Linked DNA regions of Rhodobium gokarnense. The protein of the gene in region 2 binds, or shares a complex with, the protein of the main gene of each other region. Links are inferred from orthologs where the notes say so. Each region holds a gene or a part of one and is shown on either strand. Other genes may lie near its edges. The genes, in order: M2319_RS12450 and M2319_RS02725.

The links.
Region 1: the proteins of M2319_RS02725 (region 2) and M2319_RS12450 are in contact, whole or in part, in a solved structure (PDB 1A0O), measured with the Escherichia coli proteins. The link is inferred for Rhodobium gokarnense from one-to-one orthologs.

The regions. Positions count from the first base shown.
Region 1 is NZ_JAOQNS010000006.1:191,705-205,784, forward strand. What follows is about bases 632-3,516. They hold M2319_RS12450 (response regulator), read right to left. Parts: upstream 2,325-3,516; coding sequence 1,938-2,324; downstream 632-1,937. Other genes in these bases: M2319_RS12440 (sulfotransferase), read left to right, coding at 632-1,006; M2319_RS12445 (protein phosphatase CheZ), read right to left, coding at 1,151-1,855; M2319_RS12455 (MaoC family dehydratase), read left to right, coding at 2,777-3,193; M2319_RS12460 (bifunctional riboflavin kinase/FAD synthetase), read left to right, coding at 3,322-3,516. In the rest of the region: M2319_RS12435 (TIGR01459 family HAD-type hydrolase), read left to right, coding at 1-88; more of M2319_RS12440, read left to right, coding at 347-631; more of M2319_RS12460, read left to right, coding at 3,517-4,323; M2319_RS12465 (TrkH family potassium uptake protein), read left to right, coding at 4,444-5,886; M2319_RS12470 (glycosyltransferase), read right to left, coding at 5,902-7,131; ileS (isoleucine--tRNA ligase), read left to right, coding at 7,480-10,476; lspA (signal peptidase II), read left to right, coding at 10,473-11,006; M2319_RS12485 (hypothetical protein), read left to right, coding at 11,089-11,769; M2319_RS12490 (M16 family metallopeptidase), read left to right, coding at 12,024-13,484; M2319_RS12495 (M16 family metallopeptidase), read left to right, coding at 13,535-14,080. UniProt on the Escherichia coli protein: Involved in the transmission of sensory signals from the chemoreceptors to the flagellar motors.
Region 2 is NZ_JAOQNS010000001.1:580,838-595,337, reverse strand. What follows is about bases 7,433-10,737. They hold M2319_RS02725 (hybrid sensor histidine kinase/response regulator), read right to left. Parts: upstream 10,426-10,737; coding sequence 7,633-10,425; downstream 7,433-7,632. Other genes in these bases: M2319_RS02730 (chemotaxis protein CheW), read right to left, coding at 7,433-7,636. Also shown: M2319_RS02770 (sulfotransferase-like domain-containing protein), read left to right, coding at 1-711; M2319_RS02765 (hypothetical protein), read right to left, coding at 735-1,394; flagellar export protein FliJ, read right to left, coding at 1,492-1,899; flagellar protein export ATPase FliI, read right to left, coding at 1,899-3,248; response regulator transcription factor CtrA, read left to right, coding at 3,621-4,322; M2319_RS02745 (CheR family methyltransferase), read right to left, coding at 4,524-5,405; M2319_RS02740 (protein-glutamate methylesterase/protein-glutamine glutaminase), read right to left, coding at 5,402-6,667; M2319_RS02735 (response regulator), read right to left, coding at 6,684-7,052; more of M2319_RS02730, read right to left, coding at 7,157-7,432; histidine phosphotransferase ChpT, read right to left, coding at 10,881-11,525; M2319_RS02715 (YHS domain-containing (seleno)protein), read right to left, coding at 11,673-12,176; M2319_RS02710 (DUF1134 domain-containing protein), read left to right, coding at 12,301-12,873; M2319_RS02705 (coiled-coil domain-containing protein), read left to right, coding at 13,151-14,431. UniProt on the Escherichia coli protein: Involved in the transmission of sensory signals from the chemoreceptors to the flagellar motors. CheA is autophosphorylated; it can transfer its phosphate group to either CheB or CheY.

The DNA.
Region 1 (14,080 bases), on a different replicon or contig from region 2:
CGATGCGCCGGACGCCGCCAGGGTGGCCGAGCGGCTCGACCGGGAAGGCCGCCGGGTGGTCGCCGCCATGCCGCGGCTTTCCTGGTAGGACAGGGACCGGCGCGCCGGCCGCGGGCGCCATCGACCGCAGGCCGGCCGGCCGCGCATATCCTCGCCGTCCGCGCATATCTTCGATAGATCGCAAATCGCCTGCCGACAAGCGGGGCTTTGACACGCCCTGCCACTCGACTCCCCTTTGTGTGCCAAAATTCAAATTTCGTATGATACGAGTTGCAGATAGTCTGGAGAATTTGTAAAACGGATAAGTTTTCAAAATAGGGCTGCAGCGGTTGTGGCGGCGTCTGAGTTGACATTTGGCGATGGCGGGAATGCCGGGTACGCCAAGATCTTCGTGGTCGGTCTTCCCAAAACCGGATTGTCCACGTTACGGCGTATTTTCGAGATCGCAGGCCTGCGCCAGCGCGGCAAGAACAAGGCCTTGCTGCAGGCGGTCTGGAGCGGGGACTGCTCCGATTTCGGCGATTTCCTGGACGAAGCCGATGCGTTCTCCGATTGGCCGATCCCGATCGTCTACCGCGAGCTTTGGCAGAAATATAAAAACAAGGCCCTGTTCATCCTGTCCATGCGCGAAGACGAATTCGCCTGGATAGAAAGCCTGAAGACCCACGCGGAAAGTTACCACTGGCAGGGCAACGTCGCGATGCGCAGGTTTTTCGGATATTATTACCCGCACGGGCGCGAGGAAGAACACATCGCGGCCTATCGCGACTTCAATGCCGAGGTCCTGGACTTCTTCCGCGGCGTCGGCGGCTCCGTGATGGTCTACCGGACGGGCAACAAGGACGACCTCGACCGTCTGGCATCGGTGCTGGGCGTTACTCCCGCCTCGATCGCCGGCGTACATGAGAACAGCGGCGCGCAGCGACGGCGGCGCTACCCCGTTCGCAGCCTGATGAACCGCTTCTTCGTGAAAATCTACAAGGCCAAGATCGCCCTGTTCGGATAACCGCAGCCGATCGCGGCAAAACGCAAAGCGCGCGGTCGGATAACCGCGCGCCGTCCGGTCTTTCTGTTTGCCCGCCGTTGGAGACTGAAGCGTATTCCCGAAAAGTGGAAACCGATTTTCGGATAAGAATACGCGTGAAACGCTCTAGTCGAAAAGCTTGTCGATGTCGTTCTGGGAGCTCGATCCGGTGTCGTCGGCCTCGTCGCCGTCTTCGGCGAGCATCCGGTCGATGTCGCTCTGGTCGACGCCTTCGCCGGCGTGCTGCGGTCCGTGCAGGATCAGCTCGCGGCGGCGGCGTTCTTCCGCGGTTTCCTCATGGGCCGCGTCCTCGCCGACGAGCTTCAGCCGGTCAATGAAGGACGACACCCGCGTCTCGATGAAGGAGAGGGTGGAAACCACCTTCGAAATCCGCTGCCCGGTGATGTCCTGGAAGGCGCAGGCCTCGAAGATCTCCACGACGCGGTCGTTGACGATTTCCTGGAAGGCCTCCGGGTCGCTCTGGTCGGCCGCCATGATGGCCTCGGCCGCTTCCATGATCGAGTGCGTCGCCTGCTCGGTTGAAGCGACGATGGCATCGAGCTCCTTGCCGGCCTCCGGGATGCGGTTGTGCTTGATGTCTTCGGCCCGAAGGCTCGAGATCTCGTCGCGCATCTCCTCGATCGCCGTGGCGATCGCCGTCAGGTCCTTGTAGACGACGGTGTTGATCTTCTCGAAGACCTCCTTGTAGGAGTCGGTCATGGTCTCGGCGAGCGCCATGACTTCCTTCAACGAGATATCGCCGTCGCTCGGCTTGTGCTGCTGGATATATTCCGCCACGCGTTTGACGTGGTCTGGCGAACCCTTGGACATATCGATCCCTCATCCGGTCCCGATCACGGAACCGGAACCTCGCCGGGGGAGCCCCGGCGGTCCCGTCAATGCCTGTCGGCGATTACTCGGACGCGAAAACGGCGTCGATCTTGCCCTTCAGCGTCTGCGCGTTGAACGGCTTCACGATGTAGTTGTTGACGCCGGCCTTCTTGGCGGCGATCACGTTTTCGGTCTTCGATTCCGCCGTCACCATGATGAACGGCGTCTTGGAGATCGAATTTTCCGCACGAACCTTTTTCAAGAGTTCGTATCCGGTCATCGGCTCCATATTCCAGTCGGAAATGACCAGACCGTACTTGCGTTCCTGCATCTTGTCGAACGCCTCGGTACCGTCCGAAGCTTCGTCGATGTCCGTGAACCCGAGCTGCTTCAGCAGGTTCCGAATGATGCGAATCATAGTCTTGTAGTCATCGACCACAAGGACCGGCATTGAAAGATCAAGCGCCATCGTTTACTCCACACTTCTCAACGACCGCGGCGAATACGCCCCTGAATTGGTTCGCGATGTTGCGACTGGGGGGTTGATTGTCTGTAATCATGTGCATCCCCATCGCCGAATATAGTGATAGGCTCTGAAAGTTCCGTTAATTCCGAAAAAGTCTATGTATACGGGCGGAAAACCTCGGCTTTGCGGTATTCAGGACCGCAGGAAGCCTTGCCCCGGGGGCTCCCGAAGGGGGGCTTTCGGGCGCCCCGGCCGCCCCATCCGATGGTCCTGTTGACGCTGTTGGGGCTCTCGCCTAAGGGTGAGGTCGAGGGCCCGTTCGGCCCCGGAAACCCTCGCCGCCGCGGCACCGGCCGGAAGGGCGGGGCAAGACAAGAGCAACGGGCCTTTCCCGGTGGGAGAAACAGAAAGTGCTGGAACTCAGAACTTTATTTTACGAAGATCTTTCCGTCGGCATGACGGAAACCTTCATCAAGACCGTGTCCGCCTCCGACGTGGTCGGTTTTGCCGAGGTCTCCGGCGACCGCAACCCGATACATCTTTCCGAACATTTTGCCGCGCGCACGCCCTTCAAGAGCCGCATCGCCCACGGCCTCTACACCGCCAGCCTGATCTCGGCCGTGCTCGGCACGCGGCTGCCGGGGCCGGGCGCGATCTACCTGTCCCAGAGCCTCAACTTCAAGGCGCCGGTCCATATCGACGACGAGGTCGTCGTCACGGTGGAGGTCATCGAACTCCTGGAGCGCGGCCATCGCGCGCGGCTCCATTGCGAGTGCCATGTCGGCGAGACGCTGGTGCTCGACGGCGAGGCGATGGTCAAGGTACCCTCGCGCACCGCGCGCCCGCTCGGCTCCAGGCCGCTGGCCACCTGAGCACGGCCGATGCCCGGTCGATGACGCCAGGCACTTGACGCCGATCCGGTGAGGCGGCAGGGTCGCGCCGCCGCAAGGGCCTATGGGAAAGTGATCTTTCCGCGGCGCAACAGGATCCGAAATTTTTCATGGAAGATGTCGGCAACGCCTCAAAGGGTCGGTTCGTCCATGCCGCCGGGCTGGATGCCGTTCCGGCTGCGGTCAAGGGCGGCGTCGTCGCCATCGGCAATTTCGACGGCGTCCACCGCGGCCACCAGGCGGTGCTGGAGCGCGCCGTCACGATCGCCCGCGACAAGGGCGTGCCCGCGCTCGCCATGACCTTCGAGCCCCATCCGCGCCGCGTCTTCCGCCCCGACCTGCCGCTCTTCCGCCTGACGCCGCCGAACGCCAAGGCGCGGGTCATCGAGGCGATCGGGCTCGACGGCGTCGTCGTCGTCCCCTTCGACCGGGATTTCGCCGCCGTCTCGGCCGAGGACTTCATCGAGGACATCCTGCTGGAGCGCCTGAAGGCGAGCCACGTGGTCGTCGGCTACAACTTCCATTTCGGCAAGGGCCGGGCCGGCTCGCCGAGTTTTTTGGAGGAGGCCGGAACGCGCTTTGGCTTCGGCGTTACCGTCGCGGACGCCTTCGGCGACGAGGGCGGCGCCAGCATTTCCTCAAGCCGCGTGCGCGCCGCATTGGAAGAGGGCGACGTGACGGGCGCCGCCAGCCTCCTCGGCTATCGCTGGTTCATCGAGGAGGAAATCGTCCACGGCGACAAGCGCGGCCGCGAACTCGGCTTTCCGACCGCCAACATGAAGCTTCCCGGCGACTGCGGCCTTGCCCACGGCATCTATGCCGTGCGGATGCGCGTCGACGGCGTCCTCTATGACGGGGCGGCAAGCTATGGCCGCCGCCCGACCTTCGGCGACGGCATCCCGCTGCTGGAAGTTTTCCTGTTCGATTTCGACGGCGACCTTTACGGCAAGACCGTCGACGTCACCTTCGTCTCCTACTTGAGGGCGGAGGAAAAGTTCGACAGCATCGAGGCGCTGATCGCCCAGATGACCCGTGACACCGAAGAGGCGCGCATGGTGCTGTCCGGGCTGGCGCCGTTGTCGGCGCTCGATGCCGCCCTTGCGTTTTCCTGAAAACCTCCCTTTGCATCAGGAACCACCGCCGCATATAGACGGTTTTAGCAATTGTGCGGGGGCGACCCCGAACGCTGCCGCGCGCGGTGCGCCGTGCGCGGCATCCCTGAAGGGCTCCTGATGAACGTCCGGCCGATCTTCTTCATCCTCGGCTTTCTCTATTTCGGCCTCGCCACGGCGATGATCGTGCCGGCGATCGTCGACGTCGCCGTCGGCAACCCGGACTGGATCGCCTTCGTCGCCTCGGCGCTGTTCACCGGAGCCATCGGCCTCCTCCTGGCGCTCTCCTTCCACCGGGAACTGGTCGAGGGCCTCAGCATCCGCCAGGCCTTCCTGCTGACGACGCTCGCCTGGACGACGCTGCCGGCCTTCGGCGCGCTGCCCTTCCTCGGCCTCGGCATTTCCTACGCCGATGCCGCCTTCGAGGCGGTCTCCGGCATCACTACCACCGGCTCCACCGTCCTCGACCATCTGGAACAGCAGCCGCCGGGGCTGCTCCTGTGGCGCTCGATCCTGCAATGGCTCGGCGGCATCGGCATCATCGTCATGGCGATCGTGCTGCTGCCATACCTTCGGGTCGGCGGCATGCAGCTCTTCCAGACCGAAAGTTCCGACCGCAGCGAAAAGATCGTGCCGCGCGCCGGCGATTTCGTGCGGTTGCTCGCCGGCGTCTACCTGCTTCTGACGGCGCTGTGCGCGCTCGCCTACCGGGCCTCGGAGATGACCTGGTTCGACGCCATCAACCACGCCATGACGACGCTGTCGACGGGCGGCTTTTCCACCCACGACGCCTCCTTCGGCTATTTCACCGAACCGGCGACGGCGTGGTTCGCGGTCCTCTTCATGTTCCTCGGCGGCGTGCCGTTCACGCTGATCATCCAGGCCGTGCGCGGCCGCCCGCTCGCCCTGTGGCGCGACCCGCAGGTGATCACGCTGTTCCGCTTCCTCGTCATCGTCTCGCTGTTCGGCGCCCTTTTCCTCGTCTTCACCCACCGCTTCGAGCTGCTCGACGCGCTGCTGATGGCGGCCTTCAATTTCACCTCGGTGGTGACGACGACCGGCTTTTCCTACCAGGACTACACGCTCTGGGGCGCGCCCATCGTCGGCACGGTCTTCATGCTCACCTTCGTCGGCGGCTGTACCGGCTCCACGGGCGGTGGCATCAAGATCTTCCGCTTCATCGTCTTTGCCGGCACGTTGCGGCACCATCTGAGGGTGATGGTGCGGCCGCACCGGGTCGTCTCCGAGCATTACAACAACGTCCGCCTGACGCCCGACATCGTCACCTCGGTGCTTGCCTTCCTCGTTGCCTATCTCGGCCTCGTCGGCGTCTTCACGGTGATCCTGACACTGCTCCACCTCGACCTGGTCACCGCGCTCACCGGTGCCGCCCAGGCGATCGGCAATGTCGGCCCCGGCCTTGGCGACGTCATCGGCCCGTCCGGCAATTTCGCCCCGCTCTCCGACGGCGCCAAATGGGTGCTGTCGGCGGCCATGCTGATGGGCCGGCTGGAGCTTTTTACCGTGCTGGTGATCTTCGATCCGGAATTCTGGTCGAACTGACCGGCGTCGCCGGAGCTACTTTCCCCGTCCGGGCAATGTGCCGGTGGCAACGTCGATCATGAGCTGGCGATGTGCCGGGACGAGGTTCTTCGCCGCATAGCGGTCGAGCGCCGTCTGCCGCGCGGCAAGGCGCAAGGGGCGTAGCTTCACCTGGTTCTCGATCGCCTCCTCGACGCGGGCCGCGAGCCTCTCGGTATCGAAGAAGTCGGTGAGGAGCCCGTTGAGGCCGTCGGCGATCACCTCGCGCACCGGCGGCGTGTCGGAGGCAACGATCAGCGCGCCGCAGGACATCGATTCAAGCATCGACCAGGAGAGCACGAACGGCACCGTCAGATAGACGTGGACGCTGGAGATCTGGATGACGCTGCGGAAGGTGGCGAAGGGAACGAGACCGAGGAAATGGACGCGCGACGTGTCGAGGTCGAGCGTTTCCAGCGCGTGCTCCTTGTAGCTCTTGCCGTCCTTGCGCCTGGTGCCGTAGGCGACCCGGTCGTCGCCGACGATGACCGTGTGGAGGTTCGGGCGGTGCTTCTGCAGCCGCGCCACCGCCTCCATGAATTGCGGAAAGCCGCGATAGGGCTCCATGCCGCGGGCGACATAGGTGACGACCTCGTCCTTTGCCGTCAGCGTCACCCCGTCGACCTCCAGCGTCGCATCGCCGTCCGGCACCAGATAGTCGGTGTCGACGCCGTCATGGAGCACGCTGATGCGCGCCGTCAGGTGGTCGGGAAACTGCGAGAGCTGCCAGCGCGTCGGCGAGACGCCCCAGTCCATCTGGGCGATGTCCATCAGGATCGGTGCGTTGCGCATCCTGGTGCGGGCGTCAGAGTCTTCCGAACGGTCGCCATCATCGAGGAAGTCCGCATCGGAACCGCGCGGCTGATAATACCATTCGAAATAGGAGAGGAGCTTCGTGTCGGGCCACAGCTCGCGCAGGAACAGCGCCGGCCCCCAGCCGGAATGGGCACAGACGATGTCCGGCCGCCAGCCGCGCTGCTTCAGGGGATAGAGCCCCTGGAATGCGGCCTGCGCCGTCAGGATCGCCGATTCCGTAGTTGCCGCGGCCGGATGGATCGCCTGGGTCACCTCCCGGTGCGGCTTGTAGTTCACCCGGCTGATCGGAAAGGTCTGGCTGTTGGTGGCGAGCGTTCCCGCCACCATCTCGATACTCGTGTCGTCGGCGAGATACTGCATCAGCCGCCGGTACTGGCCGGGAAAATTGTTGTGCAGGAACAGAATGCGCATGCCGTGGCGGCCCCCTTCGCGATCGGGCTGCACCTTGCCGCGTTTTCGCGCCGCAATAAACCCCGCGGGCCGGCGAACGGGGCGAAACCAAAGCAAGGCTTTTCTTGGGGAGCCCCGGTTGGTAAAAGGCGCGCCATGAGCCCGATGAAAAACGCGATACGGCCGTTGCGGCCGCCGATTCGAATTACGCGCCCGGCCTTCGCCTGACCGCCGACAAAACGGCGCGCGAGGGACCGGGACCGAAAGAGCCGCGCCGCTGCCCGGCCGGGCTCTTCATTCGCCGCAAACGTCCACACTCCCGATGACAGGATGCGCGACAAAAAGCGCATCGCCGAAAGCGACCCCGCAATGACCGATACGACCGATACCCGGGACTATTCCAAGACCCTGTTCCTGCCGAACACCGAATTCCCCATGCGCGCCGGCCTGCCCAAGAAGGAGCCGGAAATCCTGAAGCGCTGGGACGAGATGAACCTCTACCGGCGCCTGCGCGAAGAGGCCGCAGGCCGCGAGAAGTTCGTGCTCCACGACGGCCCGCCCTATGCGAACGGCAACATCCATATCGGCACGGCCCTCAACAAGGTGCTGAAGGACGTCATCACCCGCTCCATGCAGATGCTCGGCTACGATTCCAACTACGTGCCGGGCTGGGATTGCCACGGCCTGCCGATCGAATGGAAGATCGAGGAGCAGTACCGCGCCAAGGGCAAGAACAAGAACGACGTCCCGATCAACGAATTCCGCAAGGAATGCCGTGACTTCGCCGCCCACTGGATCACGGTGCAGTCGGGCGAGTTCCGCCGCCTCGGCGTCGAGGGCGACTTCGAGACGCCCTACACCACCATGGCCTTTTCCTCCGAGGCGCTGATCGCCAAGGAACTGATGAAGTTCGCCATGTCCGGCCAGCTCTATCGCGGCTCCAAGCCGGTGATGTGGTCGGTGGTGGAACACACCGCGCTCGCCGAGGCCGAGGTCGAGTACCACGACTACGAATCCGACACGATCTTCGTGAAGTTCCCGGTAACTCGCTTTGAAGGCGCACGCTTTATGAATGCGCAGGAGGATGGCCTTTCTGGTATAGAATTCGTCGATGCTCTCGTGTCTTCTAGCGTTGTGATTTGGACGACGACTCCTTGGACGATCCCCGGCAACCGGGCGATCTCCTATTCCTCGCGGATTGCCTATGGCCTCTACAGGGTGACGGCGGCGCCGGAAGAGAACTGGGCTAAGGCAGGCGATACCTATCTGCTCGCCGACAGTCTTGCCGACAAGGTCATGGCGTCTGCCCGGGTCGAGGGCTTCGAGCGGCTATGTGATGTTCGACCCTCTGAACTTTCCGCCATCACCTGCGCCCATCCGCTCGCCGATCTCGGCTACGATTTTTCCGTGCCGATGCTCGACGGCGACCACGTCACGGACGAGGACGGCACCGGCTTCGTCCACACCGCCCCCAGCCATGGCGGCGAGGACTTCGACATCTGGATGGAGAAGAAGGCCGAGATCGAGGAGAGGGGGATCTCGTCAAATATCCCCCATCCGGTCGACGCCGAAGGCTTCTTCACAAAGGACGCCCCGGGCTTCGAAGGCAGCCGGGTGATCGACCAGAACGGCAAGAAGGGCGACGCCAACAAGGTGGTGATCGAGAAGCTGGTGGAGGCCGGGGCGCTGATCGCCCGCGCGCGCCTGAAGCACCAGTACCCCCATTCCTGGCGGTCGAAAAAGCCGATCATCTTCCGCAACACCCCGCAATGGTTTGTCCACATGGACCGGGACCTCGACGGTTTCGGTCTTAATGGCGGCGCTTCAACCGAAAAGGACACGCTCCGCACCCGCGCCCTGAACGCCATCGAGGACACCCGCTTCGTGCCGGCTGCCGGCAAGAACCGGCTCTACGGCATGATCCAGCATCGCCCGGACTGGGTGCTGTCGCGCCAGCGCGCCTGGGGCGTGCCGATCACGGTGTTTGTCAACAAGGAGACCGGCGAGATCCTGCAGGACCAGGAGGTCAACGATCGCGTCATCGCCGCGTTCGAAGAAGAGGGCGCCGATGCCTGGTTCGCCGATGGCGCCAGGGAGCGGTTCCTTGAAGGCCGCGTCGACGATCCGTCGGCCTGGGACAAGGTCAACGACATCCTCGACGTCTGGTTCGATTCCGGCTCGACCCACGCCTTCTGCCTGGAGCAGCGCCCGGACCTCAAATGGCCCGCCGACGTCTATCTGGAAGGCTCCGACCAGCACCGCGGCTGGTTCCATTCCTCGCTGCTGGAGAGCTGTGGCACCCGCGGCCGGGCGCCCTACGACACGGTCATCACCCACGGCTTCACCATGGCCGAGGACGGCCGCAAGATGTCGAAGTCGCTCGGCAACCAGGTGTTCCCCCAGGACGTCATCAAGGACAACGGCGCCGATATCCTCCGGCTCTGGGTGATGTCCACCGACTATGGCGAGGACCAGCGGATCGGCAAGGAGATCATCAAGACCAACGTCGATGCCTACCGCAAGCTCAGGAACACCCTGCGCTGGATGCTCGGCTCGCTCGCCCATTTCGAGGGCGAGGACGTCGACATTGCCGACATGCCGGAGCTGGAGCGGCTGATGCTGCACCGGCTGGTCGAGCTCGATGCCCTGGTCCGCAAGGCCTATAAGGACTTCGACTTCAAGCGCATCGTCTCGACCCTCTTCAACTTCATGACGGTCGAACTGTCGGCGTTCTATTTCGACGTCCGCAAGGACGCGCTCTACTGCGATCCCTACTCCTCGACGCGCCGCAAGGCGTCGCTCTACGTCATCGACCAGCTTTTCGAGTGCCTCGTCACCTGGCTGGCGCCGATGCTGCCCTTCACCATGGAGGAGGCCTGGCTGTCGCGGTTCCCGGCCGAGGAGGAGACGGTTCACCTGCACCTCTTCCCCGAGGTGCCGGCCGACTGGCGCAACGACGACCTGGCGGCGAAATGGGCGAAGATCCGTGCCGTGCGCCGGGTCATCACCGGCGCGCTGGAGATCGAGCGCCGCGAAAAGCGCATCGGCTCCTCGCTGGAAGCCGCGCCGAAGGTGTTCATCTCCGATGCCGGTCTGATCGTCGCCCTTGAGGGCGTCGACCTCGCCGAGGTCTCGATCACGTCGGGCATCGAGGTCGTCCAGGGCGAGGGGCCGCACGATGCGTTCCGCCTTGATGACGTCGCCGGCGTCTCGGTCGTGCCGGCAAAGGCGGAAGGCACCAAATGCGCCCGCTCCTGGAAGGTGCTGACCGACATCGGCGCCGATCCGGAGTGGCCGGACCTCAGCCCGCGCGACGCCGAGGCGATGCGCGAGTTCCAGGCCCGCGCTGCCGCTGCCGCGCAATGACGGAGCCCCGCGATACCGACCGCGCCCGGCGGGCGCGGTCGCTCGGCCTTGCGGTCCTGGTCTTCGGCCTGCTCGTCGACCAGATCCACAAATACTGGATGCTGCATGTCGTTGATATCGCGGAAAAAAGCCCGATCGCGGTGACCTCCTGGTTCAATCTGGTGCTGACCTGGAATCGCGGCGTCTCCTACGGCCTGTTCCAGCAGGACAGCCATTTCGGCCGCTGGGTTCTGATCGCCGTCACCGCCGTCGCCGGCGTGGTTTTCCTCCTCTGGCTCCTCAGGGCGACACGTTTTTTGCCGGCGATTTCCCTCGGCCTCGTCCTCGGCGGGGCGCTCGGCAACGGCATCGACCGGGTGTTCCGCGGCGCCGTCGCCGATTTCTTTCATTTTCACATCGGTCAATTCTCGTGGTATGTGTTCAACTTCGCGGACATATGGATTGTTGCGGGCGTCGTCGGTCTTCTGTACGACTCCCTCGTCGGCCGCCCGAAAGATGCCGCAAAGGACGGGCAAGAACCGACCGGCTAGAACAGCGGCCTGCAATGGCGCGACGACTGTCGCGGCGCGGGCCGCCGGAATTGAGGATCGCCGGGTGACGGAGATACCGAGAGTGTTGCGTTTTCTGAAACCGCTTTGCCTGGTGGTCGGCGTCGGCATGCTTGCCGGCTGCAACAGCCTGTTGACGGGCTCCTCCGGTAGCTTCGACGACGGCACGCGCGCCGAAGAGGCGCCGGACACGGCCGTCGTCAACCGCATCATGGAAGGCCTCGGCGGCGTCAATCCGGACAACAAGCCGATCAACTATGCGCCGCGCTCGCCGCTGGCCATGCCCGCCTCCGAGACCGATCTGCCGCCGCCGGAAGACCCGGCCGCCGCGGAGGAAAAGGTCGCCAACTTCCCGGTCGACCAGGAAGAAAAGGACGCCGCACGGCGCCAGGCCGCCACCCTGAAGGAAATGGAGCGCCTGAAGAAGGACGAGGCGCCGCTCCTGACCAAGGAAGAGATCGAGGCCGGCCGCATTTCCGGTGCCGGCGAAAAGGGCCGTCCGCGCAACTATCTGGAGCGCCTGCGCCAGAAGGAATCCATTTCCCCGCGCCTGACCCGCGCCGAAATGGACGGCCAGCGCGTCGACGTGCCGGACACGGACCTGGAACTCGATCCGGGCGAGGTGCCCGAGCGCCGCTATCTGGTCGAGCCGCCGAGCGACTTCCGCAAGCCGGCGCCGAACGCGCCGGTCGGCCCGCCGGAGAACAAGTCCAAGGTCAACAAGTGGCTCGGCGACCTGTTCTGATCTCGCCCGGCCTTGCCGGTACGACCTGACCTTTCTCAAGTTCGCGTTTTTGTCCCGTGCGCCGGCGGCGTGCCCCGCCGGCACGCCGCCCTGTGGTCCGTTGCCGATCCGCCTAAAGATTACAATCGCGTAATGGTTATGGCAGGGCGTTTTCCGCCGCCTATATTGCTTTGAAAACGCGCGCGGGAACGCGCGCGCCTGCCGAAGACGACGGCCTTCGCCGCCGTCCGCCGAAACAGCCGAGAGGACCCGCCTTGAAGCACTGGATTCCGAGCCTTGCCGCCGCAACCTTCCTCGCCGTCGGCCCCGCCCTTTTCGCCGGTGCTCCGGCGGCCCTTGCCGAGACCAAGGCCATCGAGGCGGCGGAGAAGCCGCCGGTCGTCGGCGCCGACGTGTCCACCTTCACGCTTGATAACGGCCTGGAAGTGGTCGTCATCCCGGATCGCCGGGCTCCGGTGGTCACCCACATGATCTGGTACAAGGTCGGCGCGGCGGACGAAAAGCCGGGCGTTTCCGGCATCGCCCACTTCCTTGAGCACCTGATGTTCAAGGGTACCAAGACCCACCCGACCGGCGAGTTCTCGGCAACGGTCGCGGAGATCGGCGGCGAGGAGAACGCCTTCACCTCCTACGACTACACCGCCTACTACCAGAAGGTCTCCAAGCAGAACCTTGAGCTGATGATGTCGTTCGAGGCCGACCGCATGGCCAATCTGGTGCTCACCGACGAGGTGGTGCTGCCGGAGCGCGACGTCATCCTGGAAGAGCGCGCCTCGCGCGTCGACAACTCGCCGTCCGCCCGGCTCGGCGAGGCCTTCGACGCCGCCTTCTACGTCCAGCACCCCTACGGCATCCCGATCATCGGCTGGCGCCACGAGATGGAAAAGCTGAGCCGCGACGATGCGATTGCCTTCTACAACCGCTTCTACACGCCCAACAACGCCGTCCTCGTCGTTGCCGGTGACGTCACTGCGGACGAGGTGAAGGCGCTTGCGGAAAAGACCTACGGCAAGGTCGCGCGCCGCGCCGATCCCGGCCCGCGCATCCGCCCGACCGATCCCAAGCCGATGGCCGAGCGGTTCCTCATCCTGCGCGATCCGCAGGTGACGCAGCCGAGCGTGCGCCGCGCCTGGCCGACGCCGAGCTACACGACGGCCAAGGAGGGCGAGGCCGAGGCGCTCGACGTCCTTGCCGAAGTGCTCGGCGGCGGCTCGACCAGCCGCATCTACCGCAGCCTCGTCGTCGACAAGAAGCTCGCGGCCAGCGCCGGCTCCTGGTACCAGGGCACCTCCCTCGACGACACCCGCTTCTCCGTCTATGCCTCGCCGCGCCCGGGCATCGAGCTTGACGCCCTGACGACCGAGATCGACTCAATCATCCGCGACGTCGCGGAAAACGGCGTCACCGACGAGGAACTGGCCCGCGCCAAGCGCACCATCGTCGCCGACGCCATCTACGCGCAGGACAGCCAGGCGACCCTTGCTCGTATCTTCGGCGCCGCGCTGACCACCGGCGGCACCGTGGAGGGCGTCCAGACCTGGCCCGCCCGCATCGACAAGGTGACGGCCAAGGAGGTCCGGGACGCCGCGAAAACGTATCTGCGTAACGACTATGCCGTGACCGCCAAACTCCTCCCGGCCCCCGTCAAGACCGCGGCCGACGCGCCGAAGGACGGCGCCGATGCGCCCGCCAAGAAACCGGAGCCGAAATCCTGATGCCCGCTCAGATGCCGACAGAGACGATGACAATGAAGGAGACCCGGCCCGTGATCCGGCAGCATGTTCCCGCCCGCGGCGCGCTTCAGGCGCTCACCGTCGCGTTCGCCTTCGTCGCCCTGGTGGCGCTCACGCCGTTCGCCCGCGCCATGGAGATCCAGCGGGTCGTCAGCCCCGGCGGCATCGAGGCCTGGCTGGTGGAAGAGCATTCGATCCCGCTGATCGCGGTCAATTTCGCCTTTCAGGGCGGCTCGACCCAGGACCCGGAAGGTAAGGCGGGCGTTGCCAACATGGTCTCCGGCCTCCTCGACGAGGGCGCCGGCGATCTCGACAGCGCCGCCTTCCAGGAGCGCCTGCAGGACACCTCGGTGAAGCTTTCCTTCTCGGAAGGCCGCGATGCCTTCTACGGCAGCCTGCGCACCCTGACGACCAATCTCTCCGAGGGCGCCGACCTGTTGAAGCTCGCCGTCAACGAGCCGCGCTTCGATGCCGAGCCGGTGGAGCGCATCCGCGCCCAGGTGCTCACCTCGATCCGCCGCAACGAGAAGGACCCCGGCAACATCGCCGCCCGCGTCTGGTTCAAGACCGCCTTCCCC
Region 2 (14,500 bases):
ATATCGACGGCGATGATGCGCTCCTTCGAGAACCGGCCGGACACCGCCGTCGTCGACGAGCCGTTCTACGCCGCCTATCTGCAGATGACAGGCATCGACCACCCGATGACCGAGGAGATCATCGCGGACGGCGAGACGGACTGGAAAAAGGTCGTCGACTTCCTCCTCGGCCCGGTGCCGGAAGGCTGCCTGGTGTTCTACCAGAAGCAGATGACCCACCACATGATCGACGGGGTCGGGCGCGACTGGCTGGACGACGTCGTCAACGTCTTCCTCATCCGCCGGCCGGAGAGCGTCCTTGCGTCCTACAGCGCCAAGCGCGAGGAGGTGACGCTGCGCGACATCGGCTTCCAGGAACAGGCGGACATCTTCGATGAAGTGGCCGACCGGCTCGGCAAAGCCCCGCCGGTGATCGACGCCGCCGACGTCCTCGCCGACCCGCGCGTGACCCTCATCCGGCTCTGCGAGGCCGTCGGCATCCCGTTTTCTGAAAACATGCTGTCATGGCCCGCCGGCCGCCGCGACAGCGACGGCGTCTGGGCGCCCCACTGGTACGGAGCCGTGGAAAAATCGACGGGCTTTGCCCCGCCCTCAAAGCCGGTCGCCTATGACGACCTCAGCGACGACCTCAAACCCATCTGCGACGCGGCCCGACCGCTCTATGAGCGGCTGGCGTGGTATCGGATCATGGGTGATGCGTCCGAAGATTGAGGTCTTCTGCGATCCTCTTTGAACTAGTCAATGAGGACATATTCACGCGGAATCTGGACGCGATGTCCGCAGGTATCGGACCAGCTTCCGCTGAGCATGTCGAACGAATCGGCGTCACCGCTCGTCGTTTCAATAAAGACTTTGTATTTTACCGAAACAAGTTTCCAGGCCTTTCCAGAAATAACAAAATACCAAGATGGCTCAAAATAGGTCAAATCAGCAAAATGAATCGATGACGCGAAATCGCAACAATCGCTATTTACTCGAAAAAATTGTTCAATATCTTCGTATGGAATTGTCCTTTTGATATCCTCTCTTCCGGATCTGTATCTGGCTGTAAACGGACGGACGTCGTGGCCGATATATTCGGAGCTTTGAATCAGATTCCTGAAAATCTCCTGCTTGGACAGAAAGCGTCCTTCCTGCCAGCAGAACCCTTGCGCGTTCAACGTTGCCCACACCGAAAGACCGATGACGGCGAATACCGCTATGGAACCGCCAATCACCCAGGCTGCGATGGTCTCGCTTTTCACAATGAAGAGCCCCCGGATCAATCCAATGCGACAGGGCGCAAACAACATCAACCCGAGTCCTTGGCGGACATCGGGACTCCCCCGGCACCACAGCGATAGCGCTTTTTGACGTCCGGTCGGTATACGCAGGATAAATAACACAGCCGACACGTGCAATCGTCCCGCCGCGATCAGGCGGCAGGTGCGTCATTGCATCCTGGAGGCTGGGGAGAAAACGGGGCCTTGAGGCGGTTCTTGGCGGCGCGGCCTAGTAGGCCGCGCGCTGGCCGGCGATCTCGTCGAGGACGTCCTGCTCGGCCGCTTCCTCGGCGTGGCGCTCGCGTTCCTGGTCACGCTCGTGCAGGAGCTCGACCTTCTTCAGCTCTTCCACGGCCTTGGCCATCTCGTCCTGGGCGTGTTCGAGCTGCGGCCTCAGATCCTCGACCGAGGCCATCAAGTTGTCCCGCCGCGTCCGCGCCGCCTTGGCGAAGGTCGGATAGGCGAAATGGGTCACGTCGGTGATGCCGACGCGTTCCTGCTCTGAGACGATCTGCTGGTCGAGCTCGTTCGCCATGCGCTCGAACTCGGCCATCATGGATTCGATCTGGGCCACCTGGCGGCGCTTCTCGTCAAGCTGGAAGCGCTTCAGACGGATGAAATTTTCACGCGACTTCATTACTCGTTACTCCCCGAGTTGGGAGGAGAATAGGTCGAATACATTTCCAAAAGGTTGGCAAGTTCGGAAAAACCGTCCGCAAAGGTCGACGCCTCGTCCTTGCCCTGGGAGAGAAACGTCTCCATCGGCTCGTTGAGCCGGATCGCCTCGTCGACGGTGGTGTCGGACCCGGAGCGATAGGCGCCGAGGCGGATCAGCTCCTCCATATCGGCAAAGACCGACATCAGCCGCTTGGCCTCGCGGATCGCCGGACGGTACTCCTCCGGCGTCGCCTTCGGCAGCGTCCGCGACACGGATTTGAGGACGTTGATCGCCGGATAGCGGCCGCGTTCGGCGATGCTGCGCTCCATGACGATATGGCCGTCGAGGATGCCGCGCACCGCATCTGCGATCGGCTCATTATGGTTGTCGCCCTCCACCAGCACCGTAAAGAGCCCGGTGACGGTGCCCGAGCCGCGCCGCCCCGGCCCGGCCCGCTCCAGCAGCCGCGGCAATTCGGAAAAGACCGTCGGCGTATAGCCCTTGGAGGTCGGCGGCTCGCCGGCGGCAAGGCCGATCTCGCGCTGGGCCTGGGCGAAGCGGGTCACAGAGTCCATAAGGCAGAGGACGTCCTTGCCCTCGTCGCGGAAGAACTCCGACATGGTAAGGGTCAGATAGGCCGCCTGCCGGCGCATCAGGGCGGATTCGTCGGAGGTGGCGACGACGACGACGGAACGCGCGATGCCCTCCTCGCCGAGATCGTCTTCGAGAAATTCCTGCACCTCGCGGCCGCGCTCGCCGATCAGGCCGATGACGGAGACGTCGGCAGCGGTGTTGCGCGCCAGCATGGACAGGAGCACCGACTTGCCGACGCCGCTGCCGGCAAAGACGCCCATGCGCTGGCCGCGGCAGCAGGTCACGAACGTATTGAGCGCCCTGACGCCGAGATCGATCGCGCCGCCGACCCGGGCCCGGTCGTGCGCCGGCGGCGGCGGCGCCCGGAGCGGGCGCGCCTCCTCACCCTTTGCGATTGGCCCCCTGCCGTCGATCGGCTCGCCGAAGGCGTTGACCACCCGGCCGAGCCAGGCCGTCGACGGCAGCACGGAGGATTCCGCCGACATGATGATCGCCCGGCAGCCCATGCGCACGCCCTCCAGCCGGCCGAACGGCAGGCACAGCGCCCGCTCGCCGCGGAAGCCGACCACTTCGCACTGCATGGCGCCGCCGGCGGTCTCGATCGCCAGCCGGGCGCCGACGCCCATCTGGTGCAGCGGCCCGGCAACCTCGACCAGCAGCCCCTGCACGCCCACGACGCGGCCGAAAATCTCGACCGGGCGCAGTGATTCGATCTGTCCGATGAGGGAGTCCACGAATCGCTCACATCTTGTTTAGAAGCCCGCGATGGTAACCCTTCGTTTACGGGTTTCGTCAAACATCGTTTTCGAAGGCTTAAGGAGCCGCTTTCCGTTGATGGTAAATGCCGTCCGGAGAGGGTGAGTCAGAAGAGTCACTTAGGAGAGTTTCTTAATCCGGATTCTATCACCTGATACGTTGGATTCCGGCTTTTGAATCAGGAAGATGAAGTTAATTCTCCACGCTAAGTATGAATGCTCTTCCACTGCGAATCAGTTTTTGTTAACCATTGGCGTGTAGCGTTTCGAAATGGGGTTAACGAGGACTTTCGGGTCGGTCGCGCTGCGCCTTCGGCACCGCATCCGGCAACTGAGAATGAGGATTTTGGCATGCGAGTACTGCTGATCGAAGACGACGGCGCTACCGCCCAGAGCATCGAGCTGATGCTTAAATCGGAGAGTTTCAACGTCTATACGACCGACCTCGGCGAGGAAGGCATAGACCTCGGAAAAATCTACGATTACGACATCATTCTTCTTGATCTCAATCTGCCGGACATGTCGGGCTACGAGGTGCTGCGCACCCTCAGGGTTTCCAAGGTCAAGACGCCGATCCTGATCCTGTCCGGCCTTGCCGGCATCGAGGACAAGGTCCGCGGCCTCGGCTTCGGCGCCGACGACTATATGACCAAGCCGTTCCACAAGGACGAGCTGGTCGCCCGCATCCATGCCATCGTCCGTCGCTCCAAGGGCCATGCCCAGTCGGTCATCACCACCGGTGATCTGCGCGTCAACCTCGACACCAAGACGGTTGAGGTCAACGGCCAGCGCGTCCACCTGACCGGCAAGGAATACCAGATGCTCGAGCTGCTCTCCCTGAGGAAGGGCACGACGCTGACCAAGGAGATGTTCCTCAACCATCTCTATGGCGGCATGGACGAGCCGGAACTGAAGATCATCGACGTCTTCATCTGCAAGCTGCGCAAGAAGCTGGCGGCAGCGACCGGCGGAAAGAATTACATCGAGACGGTCTGGGGCCGCGGCTACGTGCTGCGCGAGCCGGACGAGGACAGCATCCTGGAAAGCGCCTGATCCTCTTCTTCGACCTCTTCGCGACTGCCCAAGAACCCCGCCCCTCCCGGCGGGGTTTTTGCTTTTTGGCGCCCCCTCCCCCGGATCGCCTCGCGTACCGCCCCCCACCCCACCGACATTGCGACAAACGAAAGCCGCCGGACCGCTTTTTTCGGGCGGTCCGGCGGTTTCCTGGTTTCGAACGGTTTTGCGTCAGGCCCGTCAGCGCACGGTGGCACTTCCGGCGATCGCCGCAAAGCGCGGCGTGGCGAGGCCACCGGTCGGCGACGCCTTGCCGTTGACGGCGTAGAGCCCGCGCTTGTCCTGCACCGGATGGAAGACGTCGGTCAGGCCGACGACGGTCTCGGCCGCGCCGAGCACCAGGAAGCCGTCCTGCGCCATCTGCGCCTGGACCCGCTTCAGGACATCAACCTTGGTCGGATGGTCGAAATAGATCAGCACGTTGCGGCAGAACACGATGTCGAACTGGCCGAGGCCCCGGAGGCTCTCCAGGAGGTTCAGCTTGCGCCACTGCACCATGGACCGCAGTTCCGGCGCGATCTGCCACATGTCGCCCTTCTGGCTGAAGAACTTCATCAGCATCTGGATCGGCATGCCGCGCTGCACCTCGAACTGGGTGTAGAGACCGGACTTCGCCTTCTCCAGCACGTCGTTGGACAGGTCCGTGCCGATGATCTCGATGCGCCAGCCGGCGAGCCTGGAGGCCATTTCCTTCAGGTTCATGGCCAGCGAATAGGGCTCCTGGCCGGTCGAGGCGGCGGCACACCAGATCCTCAGGCGCTTGCTGTCGGCACGCGCCCGCAGCATGTGCGGCATCATCGTTTCGGTGAAATGCTGGAACGGCGTCTTGTCGCGGAAGAAGAAGGATTCATTGGTCGTCATCGCCTCGACGACCGTCTCCTCCAGTTGCCGCGCGCCGGGCCGGCGCAGCGCGGTGACGAGCTGGCCGATCGACTCCAGGCCGTTCTTGCGGGCGACCGGCAACAGCCGGTTTTCCACCAGGTACTGTTTCTCGTCGGCCAGCACCAGGCCGGAGCGGCTCTTCACGAAGCCGCGGATGAATTCATATTCTTGCGGCGTCACAGGCGCTGACCTCCAAGGATCCGGATGACTTTCGGCCCGATCTGGTCGAGCGGCAGGACTTCCGAGCACTCGCCGGTATGGGCGGCGGCCCCGGGCATGCCCCAGACGACGCTGGAGGCTTCGTCCTGCGCGATGATGCTGCCTCCGGCACGCGCGATGGTGCGGGTGCCGTTCTCGCCGTCATTGCCCATGCCGGTCAGGACCAGCGCCAGCGTCGACGAGCCGAAGGCCCTGGCGACGCTGTCGAACAGCGGATCGACGGCCGGCTTGCAGAAATTCACCGGCGGTCCGTCGTTGAGGCGGACGACCACGTCGGTGCCGGACTTCTCCACCGTCATGTGCTTGCCGCCGGGCGCGACATAGATGATCCCCGGCTTGACGACCTCGCCCTCCTGGCCCTCATGGGCCGGGCGGCCGGCGACCTTGGCCAGATGCTCGGCGAGGATCGCGGTGAAGGTCGGCGGCATGTGCTGGGTGACCAGCACCGGAACCTTGTCGATGGCCCGGCCGATCTGGCCGAACAGGACGGCAAGTGCCTGCGGTCCGCCGGTTGAGGTGCCGATGGTCAGCACCCGCGGCATCTGCGGCGAATAGGGCCGCAGCTTGATGCCGGCCATGCTGCGGCCGCCGATCGGCGCGGCATGGGGCTGCTGCGGACGTGCGGCCGGCTGCGGCGCGGCAGCGGCCCGGCCCATCGGCCGGGTCGATCCGAGGCCGCCGCCGGGACGCTCGGCAGCGAAGGAGCGCCCGCTGGCGGGCCGGCCGGTCGACGCCGGCGGCACGGCGGGCGGGCGGCCCGCGCGGCGGCGACGGGCGGCACCGAGGTGCTTGACCTTGCGCAGGAGCTCCTGGCGGAACTCCACCGAGGTGGTGACGCCGGAATTGGTCTCCGGCTTGGCGAGGTAGTCCTGGGCGCCGAGCGAGAGGGCGCGGATGCTGATCTCCGCGTTGCGGCGGGTCAGCGTCGAGGCGATGATGACGATCAGGCCGGGCTTCTTGGCGAGCATCTTCGGCAGCGCCGTCAGCCCGTCCATTTCCGGCATTTCGATGTCGAGGATGACGACGTCCGGATCGGAGCGCTCGACATCTTCCACCGCGAGGCGACCGTTGCGATGGGAGGCGACGACGGCGATTTCGGGTTCTTCGTCGATCCAGCGTCCGATCAGGCCGCGCACGACGACGGAGTCGTCGACGACCATGACACGAATTGGGTCGGTGACCGGGCCGGATCTCGGCGGGGCCGCATTGACGGCAAAGCTCATGGGCGTTCTCCGGGGATCAGTCGATCAGGCCGACTTCGTGAAATTTCGCAGCCACGATGTCCCGGTCGAACGGCTTCATGATGTATTCGTTGGCGCCGGCGCGGATCGCCCTGGCGATGTGGTCGATATCGTTTTCCGTGGTGCAGAAAACCACCGTCGGCCGCTCGCCCTCGGGTTCGGCGCGCAGCGTGTTGAGGAACTCCAGCCCGTCCATCACCGGCATGTTCCAGTCCAGTAGGATGGCGTCCGGCATGCCCTCGCGGCAGATGTTGAGGGCCTTCTGGCCGTCCTCGGCTTCGGAAATCTCGAAATCCAGATCCTCCAGGATCCGGCGGGCAACCTTGCGGATGACGCTTGAGTCGTCGACGATGAGACAATGCTTCATCGATAATTCTCCCTTGACCGTCAGCCGTCGCCTGGCTGCGGCACCACGTTGCTGGGTGACCGGGACGAAGCGGCTCCGCCCCGCCGGTCGAAGGCAAGTCGACGTCAGGCCGCGATGGTTGCGGTCAGCGTTTCCAGAAGGCGCGAGACGTCGAGAATGACCATCAGGCGGCCTTCCAGGCGATGGACGCCCTTGGAGACAGAACCCCACCGCGGGTCGAGATTGGTCGGGTTCGGCTCGCGTTCGGCCACCGGCAGGTTGAGCACCTCGCCGACCGTATCGATGATCAGGCCGTAGGACTCGCCCTTGAACTCGATGCCGACAGCCATCGAGGAGGCACCCTCCTCGCGCGGCGGCAGGTTGAGGCGCCGGCGCATGTCGATGGCGGTGACGATCCGGCCGCGCAGGTTGAGGACGCCCGCGACCTCGGCCGGCGACAGCGGCACCCGCGTCATCCGGTCGGGCATGAAGACGTCGTGCACCTGTTCGATCGGCAGCCCGAAGAGCTGGTCGGCAATGACGACGGTCACGTACTGGATGGTCGAGGCGTTGCTGTTGGCAGCCTCGATGACTTCTACACTCATGCCGCAACTCCCAACTCGGTGTTCGTGAGATCCTTCAGCGCGGAGATCAGCCCCGGCCGGTCAAACTTGGCGACGTAGTCGTCGAGGCCGGCAGCCCGGCCCTTGTCAATCGAGGCCGGCGTGCAGATCGCCGACACGGCGATCACCGGCAGGTCGCGCCAGCGCTCGTCGCGGCGCAGCGCCTCGGCGAAGGCGAAGCCGTCCATGCCCGGCATCTCGATGTCGGTGACGATGACGTCGAAGCGGCGGCCCTTCTCCAGGAGCACCATGGCGTCGTCGGCGGATTCGCGGGTGGTGACGTTGAAGCCCGCGGCCTTCAGCACCGGCGACAGCATGTTGCGGAAGAACGAGGAGTCGTCCACATAGAGCAGCTCCTTGGCGACGATCTGCGTCTGCATCTCGTTGCGCTGGAACCAGTCCGGGAACGCCAGCGGCAGGAAGTGGCCGACATCGACGATTTCCGTCGCGATGCCCTTGATCACCGCGGACCCGAGCAGGCCCGGCGTATCGGAACTGATCTCGATCTTGAGCTGGTCCTCGACGATGTCGACGATCTCGTCGACGACGAGGCCCATGGAGCGGCCGTTGTCGGTGAACACCAGCATCGGCTGGGTGCCCTCGGTGCGCCGGTGCATCATGTCGCTGACATAGACCAGCGGCATCAGCGAGCCGCGGTACTGCACCAGATCGCGGCCGTTGGCGGTCTCGATCTTGTTGACGTTGAACTCTTCCAGGCGCGTGACCAGCGAGAGCGGCACCGCCTTCGGCTCCGGCGAGCCGGCCCGGAACAGCAACATGGACAGCGTCTCGATGCCCGCAGCGGCCTCCACGTCGGCGGCCGACTGCTGGCCCTCGGTGACCTCGCTGGATATCTCCTGGGCGATGCCGTTCGGATCGATGATCATGATCACCGAGCCGTCGCCGAGAATGGTGTTGCCCGAGAACATGGTGATGTTGCGCAGCATCGAGGTCATCGGCTTGACGACGATTTCCTCGGTATGGAAGACGCCGTCGACGACGATGCCGAAATTCTGGCTGCCGACCTGCATGACGACGATGAAGCCGTTGTCGTCATGGATCGCATCCGCCGCGATCTCGGCCTTTTCCTGGCCGAGAAGCTGCGACATGTGAACCAGCGGCAGCAGCTTGTTGCGCAGGCGAAGAACCGGGGTCTCCTTGATGCGCTCGATGCGGTGCTCGGAGTTCTCGTGCACCCGAACCAGTTCGACGACGGAGAGCTGGGGAATGGCGAAGCGGTCGCCGGCGGCTTCCACGATAAGCGCCGAGACGATGGCCAGCGTCAGCGGGATCTTGATGATCACCGAGGTGCCGGCACCGGCCGTCGACTTCAGGTCGATGGTGCCGCCGATCTGCTCGATGTTGGTGCGCACCACGTCCATGCCGACGCCGCGGCCGGAGACGTTGGTGACCTTTGCGGCGGTCGAGAAGCCGGCGTGGAACAGATGCTTGAAGATCTGCGCCTCGGTCATCTTTTCGACCTCGGCCTCGGTGGCAAGGCCGTTGGCGAGGATCTTGGCGCAGATGCGGTCCTTGTCGAGGCCGCGGCCGTCGTCGGCCACCTCGATGATGATGTGACCGCCCTCGTGATAGGCCGAGAGCCGGATCTTGCCGACGGCCGGCTTGCCGGCGGTCTGGCGGCCTTCCTTGGTCTCAAGCCCGTGGTCGGCGGAGTTGCGGACCATATGGGTGAGCGGATCCTTGATCAGCTCCAGCACCTGGCGGTCGAGCTCGGTATCGGCGCCGACCATCTCAAGCTCGATCTGCTTGTCCAGTTCCTGGGCCAGATCGCGGACGATGCGCGGCAGCTTCTGCCAGGCGTTGCCGATCGGCTGCATGCGCGTCTTCATGACGCCTTCCTGCAGCTCGGCGGTGACGTTGGAGAGCCGCTGCAGCGGCACCTTGAATTCGGAGTCCTCGTGCTGACGGACGATTTCCAGGAGCTGGTTGCGGGTCAGCACCAGTTCGGAGACCATCGTCATCAGGTCTTCCAGCGTCTCCACATGGACGCGGATCGACTGGTTGGAAACGTTGTGCTTCTGGTCGCCCTTGGCCTCGTGATCCTTGGCCTTTTCCGCCTTGCGCGCGGCCGGCTTCGGCGCGGCAGCAGCCGCAGGGGCGGCTTCGGCGACCGGCTCGGCAACGGGTTCCGGAGCAGGTTCGGCGGCCGGCGCTTCCGGCGTCGCCTCGGCTACGGCCTCATCCTCGACCGGGACGATTTCCACGTCGGTCTCCTGGAACGCCCGCTCCAGCTCGTCGAGCGAAACCTCGCCAGGCCGCAGGTCGCGCTCCAGCGTCTGGACCACCAGCGGCGGGTCTTCGTCCGTGTCAGCGGCACCGTCTTCAGCCGGCGTCCCGGCCGGCTCCGCTGACGGGTCCAGGACGGCATCGGCGCCATGCTCGGCCATGTGTTCGAGCTGGCTGATGAGATCGGCGTCCGATCCCTCCGGCTCCTGACCTTCCATCTCTTCCAGTTCGCCGAGGATGTCCTTGATCCGGTCGATCGAGGTCAGGATCAGGGAAACCGCAGCCCCGGTGACCGGCACGCCATCACGGAACTTGCCCATGAGCGTTTCGCCGGCATGCGCCAGCGCCTCGAGCCTCGGCAGGCCGAGAAATCCGCAGGTGCCCTTGATGGTGTGCACGAGGCGGAAAATGTTGTCGAGGATTTTCGCATCGTTCGGGTTCTGCTCGAACTTCACCAGTTCGACGTCGACCACGTCGAGGCTTTCGTTTGTTTCGGTCAAGAACTCGCGCAGAAGATCATCCATTACCTTGGTCCGCAATCGCTGTGGTCCGCTGGGAACGACATGCTCCAGCCCTTCACCGGCCGATTTTGGTGCGAAAGCGTTAAGAATGGCTGAAAGGCAAGGCGCAAAAAGTGCAATCGTTCCGACAGTTAAAGAAAGCCGGCGGCCTTGACGGGACAAAATGGTTCTTAAAGTTAGTACTTTTCACGTACAATACAGATTATACAGCCCGGAATGAAAGCATTGCCCGCAATATTGAAGGTTAACGACTTGGGTTGCAGAGCGGCGAAACAGGCATCACCGGGTGTAACAGGGTGGCACAGCAATTTTTCCGGAGAACGCGTGTCACGGCGTTGTGTCGGCGCACCGGCGGCGAAATCTGACCAAAAAACCGCCGGCGCAGCGCTCTTTTTAAGGCGCTTGCACCAACCGCGCCGCAAGGCGCCGCGTTGCCGGATAGCCTTGACGGGTCGCCGTCAGGCCGGCGCGGCGGTCAGGACGATCTCGGCTTCGGAGACGTCCCATGAGACCGCGGTCCCGCAGGCGCGCGCCAGCATGCCGGTATAGACCGGCTGGATCTCGTGGGCGGTGAGGCCGTCGGGCTCGACCTCGCCGGACAGTTGTCCGCCAAGATGCTCCGGCACCCGCATGCCCGTTCCCTTGATCAGGTAGCGAAACACCGGTGCGTCGGCCGGCCCGGAGATGCTGAAGTCGATGGTGCCGCCGCGCGGGATCATCGAATTGGCGACCAGCAGCAGGTTGAGCAGCAGCTTGACCCGGTTCTTGGCCATCAGCACCCGCTCGCCGGCCCAGCTCAGCGTCGCCTTCTCTCCGGCCATGTAGCCCTCGGCCACCTTCTGGGCATCGCCGGTGTCAACTTCCGCGCCGGCGGACCCTGCCGCACCGAACGCGATGCGGGCGAACTGCAGCTTCGCCGAGGCCTGCACCGCGCTCTTGCGGATCAGGTCCATGGCGAATTCCTGCATCTCCTCCGCGCCGCCCTCGTCGAGCACCTCCAGCCCGTTGTTGATCGCGCCGACGGGACTGATGATGTCGTGACAGACCCGGCTGCACAGGAGCGCGCCGAGATCGATTGCAGAGATGTCGTCAGACTGTGCCATGGTCGAGCCGCCTTTCGAGCCGTGGTCGAATCGCGGCCGCAGCCGCCCCGACAGGGATACACAGGCCGGCCATCACTGCCAACCCGGCAAGCGACGTCGATACGCGGAACGGTTGCCCGATGGGAAGAGGTATTTAAGAAGCGGCGGTCAGCGGACCAGCGTCTTTTCGATCGCCGGCCACTTCCGCTCGCTGGCTTTGACGAACTGCTCCGGATCCTTCATCCAGACCGTACGGTTGACCGGCGAGCCGAAGAAATAAAGCCGGTCGTGGTGGATGGTCCAGATCAGCGGGCTCGCCTCCACGGTATAGCCCATGGAAACGGACAGCGCGCCGTAGCCGCCATAGCGCGGGGTGTAGACATCCGGCGCGGCACGGAACGCTTCCATATTGCCGCGATTGACGAAGCGCCAGACGGCGCCGTTGACGATGATCTCGTATTCCCGCTTGCCGACCCGGGGCTTGCGGTCGGCGAAATAGGCCACCGGATCGTAGCCGCCGAGGGCAAGGCCGGTCATCGGATCGGAGAGCACGCGCTCGCCGAACGGACTGAACGCCTCCTCCGCCCGCGCGCCGCCGAAAACGCTCGCGCTTGCCGCCACCATCATCGCGGCGACAAGCATCGCCCGCCAATTGATCGCCCGAATTGTCATCTAGGTCCCGTCACAGGATTGCTAACACGCCGATCCATATAGGACCGCCGTGAGCGTTCCGTTAACACCCTTTCGGCATGATCGAAGTTAAGCTTAACGTTTCGCTACTCCAGGAGACCGACTGATGCGTGCCCCGATCTTCGCCTCGGCCTTCGGCCTTGCCCTTGTCGCCCTTGTCGCCTTCATGCCGCCGGCCGCGGCACAAAGCAGCGACCAGAAATACTCCTCGTCCCAGCTCGTCGACGCCGGCCACCGCTTCTTCGGCGGTGTCACCGGCGGCTTTGCCGGCGTCATCGAGGTCGCCGTCGAGCGCTACGGCCTGCCCAATGGCTATATCCTCGGCGAGGAGGCGTCCGGGGCCTTCGTCGGCGGCCTGCGCTACGGCGAGGGCGTCCTGCACACCCGCAACGCCGGCAGCCACAAGGTGTTCTGGCAAGGCCCGTCGGTCGGCTGGGACGTCGGCGGCGACGGCGACCGGGTCATGATGCTGGTCTACGACCTGCCCTCGGTTCAGGAGATCCACCGGCGCTATGTCGGCGTCAACGGCTCCGCCTATTTCGTCGCCGGCTTCGGCATGACGGTGCTGTCCAACAACGACATCACCCTGGTGCCGGTGCGCACCGGCGTCGGCGCCCGCCTCGGCGTCAATGTGGGCTACCTCAAATTCACCCCGACGCCGACCTGGAACCCGTTCTAGGCCCCACCGGGCATCCCCGCATGTGCCGGCCCGCGCACGGGCGCTAGCGCAACCGCGGCAACGCGGTAGAATACTTGACGCCTTTTCTGTATGTTGCGGATAATCGGGGCGAAACGGTAACATTGATTGCCGGAAGGACGGGCGCCCGTCATTCCGGTGTTGTCTTGCAGCCTGACGTGCTAGAGCTTCGCACCATAGCGAAGCAACGGTGCAACGCTGTGGGGAATGGTTTGCGCCCGGGCATCTTTTGCATACGAGCAGTCGCGGGAGACTGAGCTTGATCGAGATCGCCATGTATATTGCGCTCGGCGCTCTCGGCGCGGGGCTGCTTGCCCTGATGATCGCGCCCGCGATCTGGAACCGGGCGGTGCACCTGACCCGGCGCCGGATCGAGGCGACGGTGCCGCTCGAGGTCGAGGAAATCCGCGCCGAAAAGGATCTCATGCGGGCCGATTTCGCGCTCGCCCTCCGGCGCATGGAAAAGAAGCTGGAGGCCGAAAAGCAGGCCTCGGCCGAACGCCGCTTCGAGATCGCCCGCCAGGCCGAGACCCTGCATGCCGCCAATACCGACCGCGACGCCAAGGCCGACGCCGTCTTCGAGCTGGAAGAGCGCGAGCGGGTGCTGCGGTCCGAACTGCGCAGCCGCGAGGAGGAACTGGTCCGCACCGCCGCGCACCTGCGCGAGGCCGAACGCAAGCTCGTCAACCGCAACAACGAGATCGCCATCCTGAAGGGCAGCGCGCCGCGCCCGGAAAGCTCCTTTGCGTTCCTGGAAACCAGCGCCGACGGCGACGACATCGACGCCACCCTGGAAGAGCTGGACGCCAAGAGCCTGCGCCGCGAGGTCAAGGCCTCCAAGCGCGAGTTCGACGCCGCCAAGGTGCGCATCTCCACGCTCAGCAGCGAGCTCGACTCGACCCGCGCGGCCCTGGAAGCCGCCAAGAAGACCATCGCCGAACTGCGCGAGCAGAGCGAGGAAGGCGAAGCGTTCTCGCGCATCGACGCCTACGCCCATTCCGAGAGCGCCGAGCTCAAGCAGATGGAGACCCGGATCCTGGAGCTTGAGGCCCACCGGGTGCAGTCGGAGGCCGAGATCACCCGCCTGACCATCGCCCTTGAGAATGCCGGCGGAAGCGCCGGCCCGGGCGGGTCCGGCGACGGCGACAGCCCCCGCGATGCGGCGCGCAGGAACCTGCAGGCCGCCAACGAAGCGCTTCGCGCCGAGGTCGCGACCCTCGTCGCCGAGCGCGATCGCCTCCGCGGCGACGTCGCCCGCCTCACCGGGGATACCGGCGACTTCCCCAGCGGCCCGATCACGCCGCCGGCGCTCCAGGCCGTGCCGTCGATCGATGCCGACGAGGACGGCGATGCGGCCCTTCGCGACAAGATCAGCGAACTGGCCGCCGACATCGCCAGCCTGACGGGCACCGGCGAGAGCGGCGACACCCACCTCAACAAGGTGATCGCCTCCGGCGAGGACGACGGCGACGAGACGACCCTGTTCTCGCGCATCCGCCGCAAGACCAAGTCGCGCACCAACGGCCGCAAGCTGCCGTAGCGGGCCGCCGTGGCAGCAGCGACCTGCCCTGCCCTTACCGCCTCGACCGCAACCGGAAAGTGCTGAAAC